DNA from 3 places in the Vibrio tapetis subsp. tapetis genome. Region 1 is predicted to be linked to each of the others. Evidence: riboswitches for the same ligand, from Rfam matches in the RefSeq annotation. Region 1 holds a riboswitch; each other region holds the start of a gene.
The links. Region 1 has a riboswitch for cobalamin ahead of VTAP4600_RS09865 (energy-coupling factor ABC transporter permease). Riboswitches for the same ligand answer to the same signal wherever they lie in the genome.
Positions count from the first base shown of each region.

Region 1 (5,806 bases):
TTAAATACGGTGCGCTTGATGCCCTCTGAATTATCCGCTCCGAAGTCTCTCCCTACTAAAATAGCCGCCGCTTGAGAGAAGCCAAAGTTTACATTCCAAGTGAAGCTTAAACATTGCAATAGAATTTGATGCAGAGCGAGCGCGGCGATGCTGATTGTGCCAGCCATGAGTGTGCCACCATAAATGAGCCCATGCTCTAACAAAGCAGCGATGGCGATAGGCAATCCCATTTTTAATAGAGGGAGAGTGAGTTTAAGTGAATACTCGTTAAGGTTAAGCCAAGGTGCAAATTGCTGATATTGAGCATGACCAAAGACCCAAGACCCATAACCTAGCATGACAATCGCTGCAGCTAAGGCCGTACCTGCGCCTAAGCCAGCTAAGCCAAAACCGAGTGGAAAAGCGAGCAGGTAACTCACTGGAATATTGAGAGCAACGGTTGCAACCGACATCAACATAATGGAGCGAGCATTACCAAGCGCACTGGTCAATCCGCGAAGTACTAAAAGAAGCAGCGATGGCAGCATCGACCATTTCAGCGCATCAACGTATTCCATTGCAAGGTCTATGATTTCTTGAGGTTGCTGAGCCAATGCAAGCACATTAGGTGCAAAAGCAAAAAGTGACAACAGAACAACCGAGAGAATCACAGACAACAAGACAGCCCCTTTGATCGCAAGACGGATTTGTTGATTGCCAAACTCGGGTCTCGATATGCGCTGCCCATACGCAATGGCGATGAGGTTAGCCACACAGCCCACGGTGCTACTCGCAATCATAAAAATGAGAAAGAATACAGATGCCCCTAAGCCACCGGCAGCAATGGCGCTAACACTAATGCGAGACATCATCCAAACATCAGTTAATACCAATGCCATAGCAATAAGTTGGGAGATAACCAAAGGGAATGCGAGAGAGAGAATGTTTTTCATGAAAGCTCCAAGTTGAATTCGGAACTTTAGATGATTAACTATTCGCACTCAATTAATATTTATGCCACTCTGGTATTCCCTAAAGGAATGCGAATTTAATATGACGCCATACACAAATTTGCCATACTCACATAATGGCTTGAAAGCATTTGAATCTGTCGCTCGATTTATGAGTTTTACTCAAGCCGCTGATGAGTTGAATGTGACTCAAAGCGCCGTCAGCAGGCAAGTAAAGCAATTAGAGCAAGACTTAAATACGCAATTGATCGAGCGTAAACATCGTTCTATTGAATTGACAATTGAAGGGCTGCAGTTATTTCAAGCCTTGCGAGAGAGTTACTTATCGCTTGAAACGTTGCTCTCCTCTTGGCAAGAACCAAAACGAAAGCGTATTGTGATTAAAGCGACGCTCAGTTTTGCCACGCGGATTCTGATTTCAAAAGTAAGAGAATTAAACGAACGTTACCCTGAGCATGAGATTGTGATCATTCCTTCTATTGAAGAAGATGAGTGCTTAGAAACGCCAGATTACGATTTATTGATATTCCATACTCGCATTCGAGAGCGTTATCAGGGGAGAAGTAATATGTTCTTTTTACGAGACGAATATATGGCTCCTGTGTGCGCATCTAACGCTGGGGATGTGGCTTCGATATTGGCGATGCCACGGATTCACTCAACGCTTGATCACCATGACTGGAAAGTGTGGTTGGCTGAGGAAAAAAGAGAAACTCTGCATCCTGTAAGAAATACCACCTTCTTTACTTTAGATCTCGCGTTAAGTGCTTGCTTATCAGGGCAGGGGGCGACCGTGACGGATTTGTTGTTAATCTTGCCGGAACTTGAGCGTGAATACTTCTGTTGCCCGGAAGGGGTAAGAGTACAAAATAGTGCGTGGCAATATTTGGGTCATCAGCGAACTCATACGCCAGAGATCAATGACCTGATCGAGTGGTTAAAACTAGAGACAGAAAAAGAATTGATGCAGCTAAAGCGGTTAGCGAATAAAAATAGTTGGAGCGGCGTGGTTTCCGATTAGTGAAAAACTGAAGCGTCCACGGAGCACAATGTGGTCCGTGAATCACTATTAGACTTCGTTATATAAGCGTTGTGTAATGAATAAAGAGTGTTTGTTTGCATTTGCAAATTTGGCGATAGCCAATATTCCTAAATCGATGAAGGGTTCAATCAGAATAACGCTCATGTAAGCGAGCCCAAAGCTGGCAATAGACTGCATGTTTTCTGCGCCCATTCCTTGACCGTACAGCGCCCAAAATGCCACCCAAATGACAATACCGCCCTGATAAGAAACCGAGAGTTTAAATGCTTGGTTGAATGTCAGATCAACGTATGCGGTTTGTTTGTGAATGACTTTTCTTGCCAGTAAAGACATGGCAAAAAGTGGGACGAGTAACGTGGTTACATTCATACCAAATTGGGGTAAATCGAAGGGGGCGAACAAAAAACCTTGAACTAACAATCCAAAAACTAGGCCAATTCCCGTCGCCGCTGCTCCAAAGATTAGAAACAGAGTCGAGCCGAGTATTAGATGGACTTCAGAGACACCAATCGCATGGTGAGGTAATACTTCGAAACAGCCAAAGACCAGCAGCGTGGTCACTAATGAGCGCAACGCTAGCGAAAGTGCCCCTCGGATATTCATTTCTTGCCAGTAAATTGTGGCGAGATAGCCTAACGCGCCCGTTGCGGTGGCGTAACTTAGTATGATTTTTTCTGGGCTGACAAGCCCCGGTTCAATATGCACAGTAAAGCTCCTTGGTTTTACATCCCCGTAAAACAGCCGTGAGTATGTGGGATTGAGTCAGTCTTCGGACTTAGCGCTACAAACAGCCTTCCCAGCCAGTGTGCCAGTGGCAAGTTATTGATTCTTCCATGATGCGCGTACCGTTGCGGGGGCAGTGACTATAAAACTCATCCTGAGTTACCAGTCTTCCTATGGCAATGATGCCACTCAATCCCTTGATGTTGAAAGTAAACTTTCCGTTGCAGTATATTCCCAGGCTAAATAATTATGATGATATCAATCAACAAATACGTTGTCTGGCTCAATGAAGTCGCGAAAGTTATATGGGGTGAGTAAGAAAATAGGGGGGGATGAAAAGATCTCGGATGAGATGAATAAGGCCAGACGGCGAGCTACGTCTGACCTTATCGAGCACTTAAGCCTGAATTAGAGCGGCATCAGCAACGATTTTGTTGAAGTCCATTCGTGCAGCTTGCGCTTTTTCAGACAATTCTTGTTTGCTGGTTTTAGCCTCCAGCACTCTATCAAGTAGAGATTGCAGTTCAGTCTTCATCTCTGCAGGCAAATGATGATCTTCAAATTCACCCACCTCGCAATGCTCTAAGGCATAAGCTCGAATACGTTTTCTCATGTTCATCACATCGGTCAGGGCTTCGCGCTCGTACTCTGCGGCTTCTTGCGCGGCATCACGACTTTTCTCAAAGCGAGCCAAGGCCATTCCTTCTGCTGACCACGGATCCATCTCTGGCAGCTCTTCAATGTTAATGGTTGGTTCGACATAATCTTCTTGATGGCGAAGATCTAGGGAGGTAGCCCTAACCGCCGAAATCATTAGCATCACAGAGATACCCAGTAGAGGCAGCCCGCCTACGATTGCGGCCGTTTGCAGGGTGCTTAATCCACCGAGGAACATTAATACCGTCGGTAAAAGAGACAGCGTAAATGCCCAGAATAGTCGGTTCCAACGCATTGGTTCTTCCGTCACATCGTTCTGAACTACTGAAGCCAAAATGTAGGAGATCGAATCGAATGTGGTCGCGGTAAAAATCACACATAACAGGGTAAATACTGCAATGACAAGGGTGCTCATTGGCAGTTGGTCTAACATAGAGAAAATAGCTTTAGTTGCCCCTTGGTTGTTCAAAATCTCGACGACGTCTAACTGCCCTGAAAGCTGCAAAGACAAACCGTAGTTGCCTAAAATCATAAAGAATAAGAAGCAACCTAATGAACCAAAGAAAATGGAACCCGATACCATTTGCTTAATTGTGCGGCCGCGCGAAATACGAGCAACAAACAACCCCATGCTTGGTGCGAAAACTAACCACCATGCCCAGTAGAAAATGGTCCAATCTTGTGGGAAATGGGTATTGTCAAAGGTGCCATAGCCACCGAAAGGTTCGGCCCATGTTGCCATAACGAAGAAATTAGAAAGCATACGGCCGAGTGAATCTAGACCGGTTTCTAACATGAAAATAGTGGGCCCAACCGCAAGGACGAAGCCAAGTAAGCCCATGGCTCCCCAGAAGTTGATATTGCTAAGGATCTTAATGCCTTTCTCAAGCCCAGCGTAAGAGGAGTAAGCGAAGATTGCTGTACACACCAATAACACCGCGATTTGGCTGATGGTTGTTTGTGGGATACCAAATAAGTGGTGCAGACCCTCACCAATTAATGGGGCCGCTAGACCCAATGTCGTGGCAGCACCACCAAGTAAGCCAAAAATAAACAGCACATCAATGAGTTTGCCTAATGGGCCTTTACTGCGTTCTTCACCCAAAACCGGCATTAATGCACTGGATACCTTTAATACAGGTTGTTTACGGACATAGAAAAAATACGCGATAGGCAGAGCAGGGATCAAATAGATAGACCACGCAATAGGGCCCCAGTGAAATAGGCCATAAGTTGCGGCCCAGCGAACGGCTTCTTCACTGCCGGGTTCTAGTTGAAATGGCGGTGATTGATAGTAATAAGCCCACTCGATACAACCCCAATAAAGAATACTGGCGCCGATACCACCGCAAAATAGCATTGCAGCCCATGATGCGGTTGCGAATTCAGGTTTTTCGTCAGCATCGCCTAGTTTGATTTGGCCCATGTCACTAAATATGACGTATATCATAAAGAAGAAAGCACTGATCCCAAGGGCAAGGTAAAGAAACCCAAGTTTGTCAGTCATGAACGTTTTGGCGATCGCGATCCAGTGTGCTCCTTGTTCAGGAAACATGATTAAAGGAAGGGTAACGGTAATTAAAAGGGCGATGGCACCGAAAAAAGTCGGCTTATCAATAAGCGCAAAAGGTTTGCTCACGGTAGATATCCATTAATAAGAATAGATTATTATGGAGCTTATGGGGAGTTATCGACAAACACAGTTATTTGTTGAAAGGATAAACAACTGTGTTTGGTATTTGATACTTAGGCAGCCAGTTCGTTGTAGAAAATGATCTCTGGTTCCTGGCTGAGTAGACCTTCAAGGCTTATTAGTAGAGCGGTAAAGTGTTCTGCTTTGCAGTGCTCATCATATGTAGCTTGATCAGCAAATTGTTCTTGGAATGTGAACTTTGCGCTGTTGCTTTTCGCTTGAAATAATTGATAGCGTAAATTGCCAGGCTCAGCACGAGTAGGGGTGAGCATACCTTGTAATAAAGTGCGTAATTGATGCTCGAGGCCAGGTTTAGCGTGAAAAGTAGCAGTCAAATGAATCATTTTGGGTTCCTGTATTTTAATTATGTAATGGGCTATTGTGCTGGCTTATTGATAGCGGCCTTGGCGTTGAATAAATTCAACCTTGTATCCATCAGGGTCTTGGATAAAGAAAAACGTGGCCAGATGTTTTTCTTTATGTGAAAAGGTTTTAATGTCGCCAACTTCTATATTCTGCTGGACTAAGCGTTGGTGTGTTTGTTCAAGATCGCCAACACTTACGGCCAAGTGACCATAGCCATTACCAAGCTGATAGGGTTCTGAACTATCGTGGTTGTGAGTGAGTTCTAGTTCAAAACTTGATTCATCGTTAGCGAGATACGCGAGAGTGAAATCTTTAAATTCAATTTGTTGTTTAACTTCAAGTTCAAGAACTTGGCAATAGAAAGCGAGTGAAGCT
Region 1 covers NZ_LT960611.1:2,224,576-2,230,381, reverse strand. The annotation lists gene VTAP4600_RS09875 (MATE family efflux transporter) at 1-932, opposite strand, end outside; gene VTAP4600_RS09870 (LysR family transcriptional regulator) at 1,033-1,971, shown strand; gene VTAP4600_RS09865 (energy-coupling factor ABC transporter permease) at 2,020-2,697, opposite strand; cobalamin riboswitch at 2,736-2,923, opposite strand; gene VTAP4600_RS09860 (BCCT family transporter) at 3,113-5,011, opposite strand; gene VTAP4600_RS09855 (putative quinol monooxygenase) at 5,119-5,409, opposite strand; gene VTAP4600_RS09850 (VOC family protein) at 5,455-5,806, opposite strand, start outside.

Region 2 (5,806 bases), 1.4 Mb from region 1:
TAACGAGAAAGGTTTTAATGTTTCTATCTATGATTTCATTCGCGAGTTGCTGGCTATCTATTCCTAACAATGGAAATACACATTTCCAACCCGCTTTTTCTATATAGCTCTTTCGGTATTCCACAATGCCATTGCAGAACATGTCACCGAATGCGACGGCTTCTATATCAAGTCCCGAATGTTCTAGACCTTCAACAACGCTGGTTTGGTAGATCTCGTTAGACGGGAAGACTTCAGGTAATTCGATGGTGATCAATGGTAAGCCAGTCAATTTAGCCTGCATTGCAACGACATCAATGGGCGTTACTTGAAAGGGGACTTCGTTACCAACATAAGTGGTGTATAGCCCAATAACCTGATAACACGGATCTTCTAGTAGCTTGATCAGCGTTAATGTTGAGTCTTTACCTGATGACCAGCTCACGATCACTCTTTTTGGTTTGGTCATTTGGTATCTCCATTTAGGAAAAAACCGCCCGTAGGCGGTTTTGATATTCTAGGTCGAATTAGAATTGGTAAGCTGTATTTAAGTAGTAAGCACGATCTTGAGTGTTATACTTATAAGCTGTTTCATACTGCTCGTTAAGTAAGTTATCAATTTTAGCTCGAACTACCCAATTAGGGTCGACTTGGTAAGACAAGGACCAATTAACCAAGCTATAAGGAGCTAGCTCCGTTGTGTTTTTGGTATCATCAAATCGCTTACCTTGGTATTGGTAAGATAAATCCGTCCGAATAGCATTATATTCATAGCTAACAAACCACTTCGCCACGAAATTTGCTCGGCGATTAAGCTTCTTAGTTTGAATGTCTTCCGGCTTGCCCCAGCCTGCAACGTTCACTTTATTCTTATGATCTAAGAAATCCATTGATACTGAGTGACTTAAATTACCCGTATCAAATGTAGAACTGAGTTCGATTCCTTTAATATGTGCGTCGGAGTTTTTAAGGTCTTCACCTTTAGACTGATAATTAATCAAGTTAGTGATTGTATTTGAGTATCCAATCACTCGAAAATCAGCTAATTCAGTGTACACTTCCGCGCCAGCTTCAAAGTTAAGTGACTCTTCAGGCTGTAAATCCTCATTCCCATAACCAGGCCAATATAAATTATTATAGGTTGGTGCTTGGAATGCTGTTCCGCCTGATGCTACAAATCTAATATTTTGGTTTAGCTGATAACCCGCACCTAACTGCCAAGTAGTATTCTGACCGTAAACACTGTTTCCATCTTGGCGAATACTCGCTTCTAGCTGAGTACTATCAAAACCCCACAGAGATGAAACAAATATAGCTTGATTACTTCTACCCGTTTTTCCGTATTTTTGATACTTACCGCTGCTATAAATATTTGAGTCTGCGACTGAGTCCTGAGTAAAATCTAAGCCTGCATTCATAACCCACTGAGCGTTAATCCGATATATATTAACGATACTAGCAGCATGCCTTTTAGTCACAAGATGGCTTCCGTTTGTCGTGCCACCAAAATTATCACTGCTATCTTTGTTGGTCGATAACGACAAAACCGAACTAAAGCGACCTATATCGTAAGTAATTGACCCTGCGTAATTATAAAGCTCTGATTCTTGCTCATCAGGAGCCTTACCATCATAGCTTTCATAGTCACTATTACTATGATGATAGAAGCCCATAAAATTGGCCGACCAAGAATCAGAAATAAGAGTTCCGACTTCAAAGTTTACGTCCTTACGACTATAACCATCGTTATCTGGTTGGCTTGGTCCTGTCCCGCCTACATCAAACCCTTCAGCCGCTTCAGTATTTACGGACAGATTAAGCCACGATTTATCCCCTAGCTTACCGCTATATCCAGCACCAGCCTGACGATATTTGTCTGACCCCAGCCCCGCTTTAATAATTGCAGTATTTTCACTAGCACCAGAGCTCGTAATAATGTTTATAACACCGCCAATAGCATCTGCTCCGTAAACTGCTGCTCTAGCACCTTTAACTAATTCGATTCTCTCTACACCAGCAAGAGGTATCGCGGTAAAGTTAGCACTTCCTGTCGTAGCGCTGCCTATTCGTACACCGTTATAAAGAACCACTACATGATTAGATGCGCTGCCTCGAATATAAACAGAACTTGATTGGCCTCGGCCACCATTCTGAGCAACCTGTACTCCGGGCAAAAGCGCAAGAGCCTCTGACAGAGACTTTATTTGAAGGTTTTCAAGTTGATCTTTGGTGACATACTCGACTGTTGCAGTCACTTTTCCTACTGGCTGCTCAAAACGGTTCGCTGTCACGACCATGGTTTCTTGAGTTTGAGATTTTGGAGTGGAATCTGCCGCTTCTTGTGCGAAAGATGTAGGGATGTGTGTCATCAGCGACGCCACTGCGGCCGCTAAAACTGTTTTGTTCATTATTTAGAGTCCTAAATTCGCGAGAAATCCTCACCCAATGCCCGTTAATTGTTTTTTTATAGGTACATTAGGTGTTTTTATTTACTGGCAGATATTCGGACTTAAGAGCATGCCTATAAACTATAAGCGCCTAGTACCTCACTTCCCACTTAGCAAGCTAAACAGTGTTCGGGTCTTACCCAAGGTATTCGTTCTCTATTACCGCTGCGCGTCAGTTCTGGATTTTCACCAGATTCCCTTTTCAGGCTCACAATCTGAAGCATTGAAACAATGTTCATCTATGGGCCACCAGCATGGGTACGGATAGTAGTGTGACCTGTGTCTGTTGTCTAGATGTTATTGCTATAAGCTATTATGTTAACTGCACCCGTCTATATGTTGAATTTAGACACTAAAATCACGCAAAACTGGACAAACGAAGTGGATTGAATAAAATCTGCGCTCCTTGTTTCTAGAAACCAATAGGCATGACCTCATGGCAACACTTGATGTGAACCCAGACCGCTACCGCGAGCAACTGGAAGAGAAAACCGAACGTCTTACGCAGATGTTTGCACCTTATAACGTGCCTGAATTAGAAGTTTTCGAATCACCAGAACAACATTATCGCATGCGCGCTGAATTTCGTGTTTGGCATGACGGTGACGACATGTACTACGCCATGTTCAATCAAGAAACCAAGGAAAAGTATCGCGTTGATCAATTCCCTGCCGCAAGTCGTCTTATTAATGACTTAATGCCACTGATCATTGATGCGATGAAAGACAACCCGACCCTACGTCATAAATTATTCCAAGTGGATTTCTTATCGACATTAAGCGGTGAGATCCTTGTGTCACTGCTTTATCACCGCCAGTTGGATGATGCTTGGATCGCCGATGCTAAAGCACTAAAACAGCGCCTTAACGACGAAGGCTTCAATTTGAATTTGATTGGCCGTGCTCGTAAAATGAAAATCGTACTCGATCAAGACTACGTGATTGAAAAGCTCAACGTGAACGGTGACAGCTACATCTACCAACAAGTAGAAAACAGCTTTACTCAACCTAATGGCATCGTTGCTCAGAAGATGTTGGAGTGGGCTGTCGATTGCACCCAAGACAGTCAAGGCGATTTACTTGAGCTTTACTGTGGCAATGGCAACTTTTCTCTGGCTCTTGCGCAAAATTTTGAACGCGTTCTGGCGACTGAACTGGCGAAACCATCCGTTGACTCAGCACAATTTAATATTGCGGCTAATAAAATAGACAACGTTCAGATTGTTCGCATGTCAGCAGAAGATTTTACTCAAGCAATGGAAGGTAAACGAGAGTTCCGCCGCTTGAAACAGCAAAACATCGATTTAAGCAGCTACAACTGCAACACCATCTTTGTTGATCCACCTCGCTCTGGTATGGACATTGACACCTGTAAAATGGTGCAAGGATACGAGCGTATTATGTACATCTCTTGTAACCCTGAAACACTAAAAGAGAACTTAGACGTACTTGGTGAGACCCACAACATCACCCGTTTTGCTTTATTTGATCAGTTCCCATATACCCACCACATGGAAGCGGGCGTATTTTTAGAACGAAAAGCATAAACTGAAAACGCAAAATGCAGATGTTAAAAAGCCGCTAGTGATAGCGGCTTTTTTCATTCTTGTTGTGTACTTAGCTAAGCTTATTTACACGGCTAGCCTTGTTTGACTATATAACCCAGTTTTTTACCCACCCAAAGCATCAATATCAAGGTAACTAGAATGGCAAAGAAATTCGAACCTGTATCTGGATACTGAGCTTTTAAGAATGCCGAGTAACCAAATGCACCTACGAAGAAACAACCTAAGCCCACTAATGGGATTTCTTCTGCAACCGGATTACGTAAGTACTCTTGATATAAGCTTTGAACAGCCAAAACCAAAGCGATCAGAGGAAAAATAGAGAACGAAACTTCGCTAACTGTTAATCCTGCTAATAATGCGTTACCACACATACCTGCTACCAAAGCTAAAAGTAGCGTTTTCTTTTCTGAGCCGAAGTCTTTTTGAGTTGCTTCATTAGACATTGTTTAACCTGCCTTACTATTTAGTTGATTCACGTTCTTTTCGGTACAAGAATGCACCTTTTGCAATAATTCTTAGTTGAACGACTAAGCGCTCAACTTGTTCCTTTCTTGATTCTGAGTCTAAATCTAGTGATTCCGCCCCAGAACTGAATACTAACGTTACAGACGCTTCAGCTTGAACAATCGCTTCTTCTCGAGCCATGCCCGTTGACACCAAATATTCTGTTAATTCGGCTGCGAAATGCTGCATCTCACGAGCAACTGCTGCACGGAAAGCCGCGGATGTGCCTGAGCGCTCACGTAGCAATAAACGAAATACGTTAGGGCTACTTTCAATGAACTCCATAAATGTTTCCACTGAAGTCCGAATAACACTGCCTTCTCTTACAATGCGCTGCCTTGCTTGGCGCATTAGTTGGCGTAACAAAAGGCCTCCTTCGTCGACCATCGTCAAACCCAGTTCATCCATGTCTTTAAAGTGGCGATAAAAAGAAGTTGGAGCGATTCCCGCTTCTCTGGCCACTTCACGCAAGCTTAAATTTGAAAAGCTGCGATCAGCACTTAGCTGTCGAAAGGCCGCGTCGATCAATGAACGGCGAGTTTTTTCTTTTTGTTGAGCTCGGATTCCCATGAATTTTCTACTTTGTCTTTAGTAATTTTGCACACGCACTGTCGCGCATCCAATTACTATACCGTGAAAGTAACGGCTGTCCATTTGTAGGCAACGACTACTTTACGGATTTTTGTAAGAATTGCTGATTCAACAGCAGGAGTTATTAGCCACTTCACAATTTCTATTGCAGAAGCAACGTGATCCCTTCCACTGTCTGATAGCACAAACATTTATCCATCAAAGGAATAGGTTAAGATAAAGATAATATATTGTTAAGCACTAAGCAAAAGGCAGAACTATGACCTCGACTCACTTTGACGCAATTGTAATTGGCAGTGGCCCAGGAGGCGAAGGTGCTGCTATGGGTCTCACCAAAGCCGGGCTCAATGTTGCGATCATCGAACGTGAACCTAATGTTGGTGGTGGTTGTACCCATTGGGGCACCATACCTTCAAAAGCATTGCGCCACGCAGTTAGTCGCATCATTGAATTCAATAACAACCCACTTTTCTGCCATAACAACAGCAGCCTCCACGCTACATTTTCTACCATTTTGGATCATGCTAAGAGCGTAATAGACAAACAAACTCGAATGCGCCAAGGTTTTTATGACCGCAATGAGTGCCAATTAATCTTCGGTGCTGCCAAATTTATCGACGCACATACTGTTGCTGTTACACAAGCCGATGGAAGTGTAGACCACTACACAGCCGACAAGTTCGTTATTGCGACAGGATCTCGTCCTTATCAACCTGCA
Region 2 covers NZ_LT960611.1:3,590,986-3,596,791, reverse strand. The annotation lists gene VTAP4600_RS16205 (Dph6-related ATP pyrophosphatase) at 1-448, opposite strand, end outside; gene VTAP4600_RS16200 (TonB-dependent receptor domain-containing protein) at 507-2,387, opposite strand; cobalamin riboswitch at 2,457-2,695, opposite strand; gene trmA (tRNA (uridine(54)-C5)-methyltransferase TrmA) at 2,863-3,972, shown strand; gene VTAP4600_RS16190 (YijD family membrane protein) at 4,065-4,436, opposite strand; gene fabR (HTH-type transcriptional repressor FabR) at 4,453-5,067, opposite strand; gene sthA (Si-specific NAD(P)(+) transhydrogenase) at 5,348-5,806, shown strand, end outside.
Region 2: it holds a riboswitch for cobalamin, as region 1 does, so the genes downstream of both, VTAP4600_RS16200 (TonB-dependent receptor domain-containing protein) here and VTAP4600_RS09865 (energy-coupling factor ABC transporter permease) in region 1, are expected to answer to the same signal.

Region 3 (5,806 bases), on a different replicon from region 1:
GCGACGGCGTTCATTGCGCAAGCCTACAATATTGACCTTACCATGGCGGATTATTTAACGGTTATCTTCACGGCAACGCTAGCGTCTATTGGTACTGCGGGTGTCCCTGGTGTTGGCTTGATTATGTTGGCAATGGTATTAAACCAAGTTGGTCTGCCATTAGAAGGTATCGCTCTGATTATGGGTGTAGACCGTCTGCTAGATATGATCCGTACTGCAGTTAATATCACCGGTGACAGCGCAGTAAGTTGTATTGTGGCTAAATCTGAAGGTGCCTTGGATCTAGAACGATTCAACGACCCTAAAGCTGGCGAGAAAGAAGAAGAGGTTCATCTTTCGAAGTCTTAAAAGCTAAAAGCGAAGTGCTAAAAGCTAAGTATGTATGGTGGTCATCAAGGTAGTGGGGGAACCCATTTTTGATGGCCACTTTATGTTTTTAACGGCCACAGCGAAAAGGCAGATATGATTTGCCAGGTCGCTACTGCTGAATTTTTCTGTTGCTCCATAATAACCCAAATACTAGAAAGTCGGTTATCAAAAATATGATGATGTCGACACCGATATCGCTTGTTTGTTCCCAATAAAAAAAGACAGGCATTAACATGTAATACAGTGAGTTAACCATATAGGTAACAGCAATTACACGATAAGTGTTGTGGGTAAAAACGTCTTTGTTATAGGCGAGGCCAAATAGCGCGATTAAAGTGAAAAGGATAATAGGAAACTGGAAAATATCTGTAAATTCAAAGTAACTCTCACGCAGTGAATTTGAAGGGAAATAGGTTCGAATTGAATTGGCGAGTATTAATAGCCCAAAAAAGCATCTAGATAGGTACATAGATTTCATACTTAATCAGCCTCATAGTATAAATGAGTGAAACCTAACACATATTCCTTATATCGATTCAGAGTTAGGAAAAAGTTGCGAGTGATAAGTAAGTTTTAATCAGTGAATTCTTACAACGGATCTATTTGCAGGTGACCGATGTTGATAATGAGTACTAGAGAGCTTGCCATTGGTATGTCCGTAGGAACCAGAATAAGCGGATAACCCCTTTACTTTATTGAGGTGTAACTTTATTGTTCTCGCTAAATTTACGCTCATTACTCAACCGAGATCAGGCTGAATGTCGCAAACTCGTATCCTCCTTGTTCGCCATGCAAAAACGCAATGGAATTTAGAATCGAAATTGCAGGGGTGGAAAGACAGTAAACTCAGCGCTTCTGGGAAGCGTCACTTCCAAAATGTTGATTTTTCCCGTGCGGTTCATTTAGCTAAGACTGAACATCAACCTTCGCATCCTCCTATCTATTGCAGTGATTTAGGCCGAGCCTTGTCTTCGGCTCGAATTATCGCAAACCAAGTGAATGGTTACCTTATTCCTAATGACAACGTTCGCGAAAGGCGTTTTGGCGAATTAGAGGGTAAGCAGGTAACCAATCAAGTCTATTGGGATTGCTACCATCGGCGTTTTGATCAACCCTTTGGTAATAAGTATGGGGCGGAATCAGATTCGGACTTTGAATCACGTATTGCGAGTTTTCTGAATACGTTAATAAAGAGACACCCATTTGAAACGGTTTGGGTCGTAAGCCACGGAGAATGGATACGAACCGCGCTTAATCTTGCACATGGGCGAAAAGGCTGGGAAATTGGCGAGGGCATACCGGAAAACGGTCAAATTACATTGTTAGATATGAAATCAATCAAATAATCGGTTTATAGTTCTCGTCATATCCATTACAATCCATCTGGTTATTATAAGTAATGTTTTGTTTTACAAGACCTCAACGGACGTTGAGCAGGGAATTAGGTGAGAATCCTAAACTGTACCCGCAGCTGTATGCGATGAGTATTATCAAGGCCACTGACTCTAAGATCGTGAGTTGGGAAGGCGATAATGCGTTTTAGTCGTGAGTCAGAATACCTGTTACTAACCTTTGCATCATCTGCAAAGGACATGGAATTTTCGAATACTGGGCGGGGCTACTCAGTGAAAGCCAAATTTACTGCATAATTGTCTTTAAATTATAGCAGGGCGCGGCAGTATTCGACTTTCTGTAACTCACGGTTTTGACGCTTTTATAGGCCGACGAACGAGACAGACAGGCGAGACAATAGCGCGGTGTTACACACATTTTTATCGACTTTACCCATTGCTATTTTACAACGAGCTTGCGCTTTTTTAAGCGTTAGAGCGAGCGTTTGCTTATGGGAACCCAACCCATGGTAACTCCGTCTTCGGTAACTAAGCCTACGGGGCTCCAGTCCTCAGTAACCAAAGTCAAGCGCTCTAAAAATCGTTCGGATCTTCGAACTGGTTTTACGACGGGCGCATGCGCTGCTGCCGCGAGTCGAGCTGCCGTCTATGGTTTATTGCACAACACGCCTCTTGAACACATCACAATTACTCTCCCAAACGGCGAACCCGCGACATTTGCATTACAGCGATTTGATATTACCCCGCAGGGCGTACTGACGGGTGTCATTAAAGACGCTGGCGATGACCCAGATTGCACCCACGACGCTGAAGTTCAATGTTATTCAACTTGGGGTGAGAAGCCCGGGTTTGAGGTTGATGGTGGTGTGGGGGTGGCAAGAGTCACCTTACCAGGCTTAGAGCTTCCTGTTGGTGTGGCGGCCATTAATCCTGTGCCGCTACGTAATATTCAGGACATGGCACTTTTAGAATGGGCTCAGGCCTCCCAAGAGCTGAAGTTGGCACAAGGCATGCGTTTAGAAATCCGCGTACCTGATGGCGTAGAGCGCGCCAAGCAAACCATAGGTCCGAGACTTGGTTTGATAGGCGGGATATCCATTCTGGGTACTCGTGGTACTGTGAAACCCTATTCAACGTCGGCGTTTTCCGCCTCTGTTAGGCAGTCGGTACAAATTGCGCAAACGAACGGCCAGCGCCACGTTGTGCTGACTACCGGATCTCGCTCTGAAAAATCCGCCATGACCATGCTGCCAACACTTGATTCACTTTGTTTTATTCAAGCGGGTGATTTTGTTGGAGTGGGGCTACGAGCATCGAAACGCTACGAAGTACCAAAAGTAACCGTTGTCGCCATGATTGGTAAGCTCGCCAAAATGGTGGCCGGTCATATGATGACACACGTATCAGGCCGTGCGATTGATTTTTCTCTGCTTGCTGACCTAGCCGTGCAATCCAAACTCGATGCCGATGCATGCGCGCAAATACGCCAAGCAAACACCGGAAGACACGTGTTGGATTTATGGCGAGAAACCAACCACCAACCTTTTTTAGACCTTTTATGCCAACAAGCAGCGGAGCATGCTGCTGTGTACGTTAAACATGCGGTGACAATTGAATATCGACTGATTGATTTTAATGGTGAATTGTTGGCGAAATATTGTGTTCAAGGCTTAGGGCTTAAGGCATAAGGCGGGGGAAGAAAAAGCTATGGGGAAATTGAGATATGAGCGTTTGGAATAGTCACACGGTTGATGAACAAAATTAAGGAATAGTGAAATGGAAAAGATGCGTCAAATGACTCAGCAAGGCCGTCAAATAGAGAGTGATTCGTTCACCATTATTGATGACGAAATCGAACGCTTTCATGGTGGTCATTGCTTTACTGCAGAGCAATGGAACATTGTTCGTCGCGCCATTCATACCACCGGCGATTTTGAATACGCTGATTTGTTTAAATTTAGTGACGATGCCGTGGCATCGGGTATTGCCGCGTTGCAATCGGGCGCACCCATCATTACCGATGTGAGCATGATCGTCACGGGCTTAAATAAGCCAAGACTCAATCACTTTGGCAATGAAGCGAGTTGTTTTATATCTCATCCAGATGTCATTCGTGATGCAAAAGCAACGGGACAAACGCGTGCAATCCATTCTATGCAATACGCTCGCGATAATGGGTTACTTGACGGCGCAATCGTTGGCGTCGGTAACGCACCCACGGCATTGTTAGAGCTACTAAGAATGATCGAGGTGGGCGAAGTAAAACCTGCGTTGGTGATTGGTATTCCTGTCGGCTTTGTAAAGGCAGACGAGTCAAAACAAGCTCTATACGAACAAAATAAAGTGCCGTTCATTGCGAGTTTAGGGCGTAAAGGCGGCAGTCCATTAGTGGTGTCGACCATTCATGCCCTGCTTGCTCAATCTATTTAATTGCCAGATAGGAGATCATCTAGATGGTGTGTATTGAGCAAAAAGAAGCGGCTGTGACGGTTATCGGCGTGCCGGAAGATGGCTGTTTAAGCTTGACGAGCAGAGCGGTAAACAGGGTAGAAAAGGCTCGTGTATTAGCAGGTAACACGCGCTTACTTGAATGGTTTCCCCAATTCAAGGGTACGGTACTGAACATGGAGGTCGGCTTTTCGACATGGCTTGCTCAAGTACTGGAAGAAAGCGAAGAAGGCGGTGTGGTTGTGTTGGCTTCTGGTGATCCTTTGTTCTTTGGCATCGGCAGCACATTATTAAAACGTTTACCCAATGATGAACTGCGCTTTATTCCTTCTCCAAGTTCTATGCAATTAGCTTGCAGCCGCATTGGCCTTGCTTGGCAGGATGCAAAATCCGTTTCACTGCATGGACGATCCCAACATTACGGCTCAATTCAAGGGCTGTCCAGTCAAATGCAGCAGGGTGATTTGTTTTGCCTATTAACAGACAAACAGAACCACCCGGCTCGCATTGCCAATCATTTACTGAAATTTAATAACGCGAATTGGCAGGTTTGGGTAGCAGAAAACTTAGGTGGAACCACGGAAAATATATCCGAGTGGACGGTCTCTTCACTGGCAGAGTCGGAGCGTGAATTTGACTCCCTTAATGTCGTGATATTGAAGCGCCACCTAAATCCCGATATTCAAGCATGGGGTGGGTTAGGCCAGTACGCGAGCGATGATGATTTTGAAAAACGCATGCCAAAACGTGGCCTGATCACAAAGCAATCAGTACGCCATTTAGCATTGTGTAGCATGCGAATCAAACCAACGGATGTGGTGTGGGATATAGGCACAGGTTCGGGCTCCGTCGCGATAGAAGCCGCTAAACAATGCGCTCAAGGTCAGGTGTTTACCCTTGAGTCCAACCCCGATTGCTACCCGTCGATTGAAGCGAACATTCAAGCGCACAGTACCGATAACGTGACGTTAGTGAAACAAAAAGCCCCGTTAGGGTTAGATGACTTACCGCAGCCATCTAGTGTGTTTATTGGCGGCAGTCGTGGGCAAATGGACAGCATTTTGGATACCGTTTGGCAACGGCTCGCCAATAAGGGCGTATTAGTGGCATCGGCGGTAACTGTAGATTCCGTATCTGAAATCTACAGTTGGGCAAAACGTCATGGTGTTGCCGTACAGGTGCAGTTGGTATCGATTTCAAATGGGGTGCCTTTAGCGCATTACACCCGTTATCAAGCGGATAACCCCATCCACCTGTTCATCTTTAACAAATAGAAAAGAACAACAGCAGCACTCGACCAAACCGAGTGTGACCGTCACAAATTCAAGCCTGCGAGGTCTCCACTTTCGCAAGGCAAAACAACAGAATATTAAGAGAAAGTAAATCATGACATTAGGAACTATGTACGCCATCGGAGTCGGAACAGGTGACAGCGAACTGTTAACGCTAAAAGCGCATCGCTTGTTATCTGAAGTGGATGTGGTGGCTTTTCCCGAGAAAGACTTAGGTTCTAATCATTCATTCGCAAAGCAGATTGTTGCTGGTGTTCTAGAAGAAAGCGATATGCAGGGGCAAATTTGTTACCTGCATTTTCCAATGACTCGAGATCCTAGCATCAACATGCCAGCATGGCGTAA
Region 3 covers NZ_LT960612.1:1,485,820-1,491,625, forward strand. The annotation lists gene VTAP4600_RS23640 (dicarboxylate/amino acid:cation symporter) at 1-348, shown strand, start outside; gene VTAP4600_RS23645 (DUF2700 domain-containing protein) at 479-847, opposite strand; gene VTAP4600_RS23650 (histidine phosphatase family protein) at 1,128-1,715, shown strand; cobalamin riboswitch at 1,750-1,950, shown strand; gene VTAP4600_RS26035 (hypothetical protein) at 2,084-2,224, opposite strand; gene VTAP4600_RS23655 (cobalt-precorrin-5B (C(1))-methyltransferase) at 2,228-3,409, shown strand; gene VTAP4600_RS23660 (precorrin-8X methylmutase) at 3,498-4,151, shown strand; gene cbiE (precorrin-6y C5,15-methyltransferase (decarboxylating) subunit CbiE) at 4,175-5,443, shown strand; gene cobI (precorrin-2 C(20)-methyltransferase) at 5,556-5,806, shown strand, end outside.
Region 3: it holds a riboswitch for cobalamin, as region 1 does, so the genes downstream of both, VTAP4600_RS23655 (cobalt-precorrin-5B (C(1))-methyltransferase) here and VTAP4600_RS09865 (energy-coupling factor ABC transporter permease) in region 1, are expected to answer to the same signal.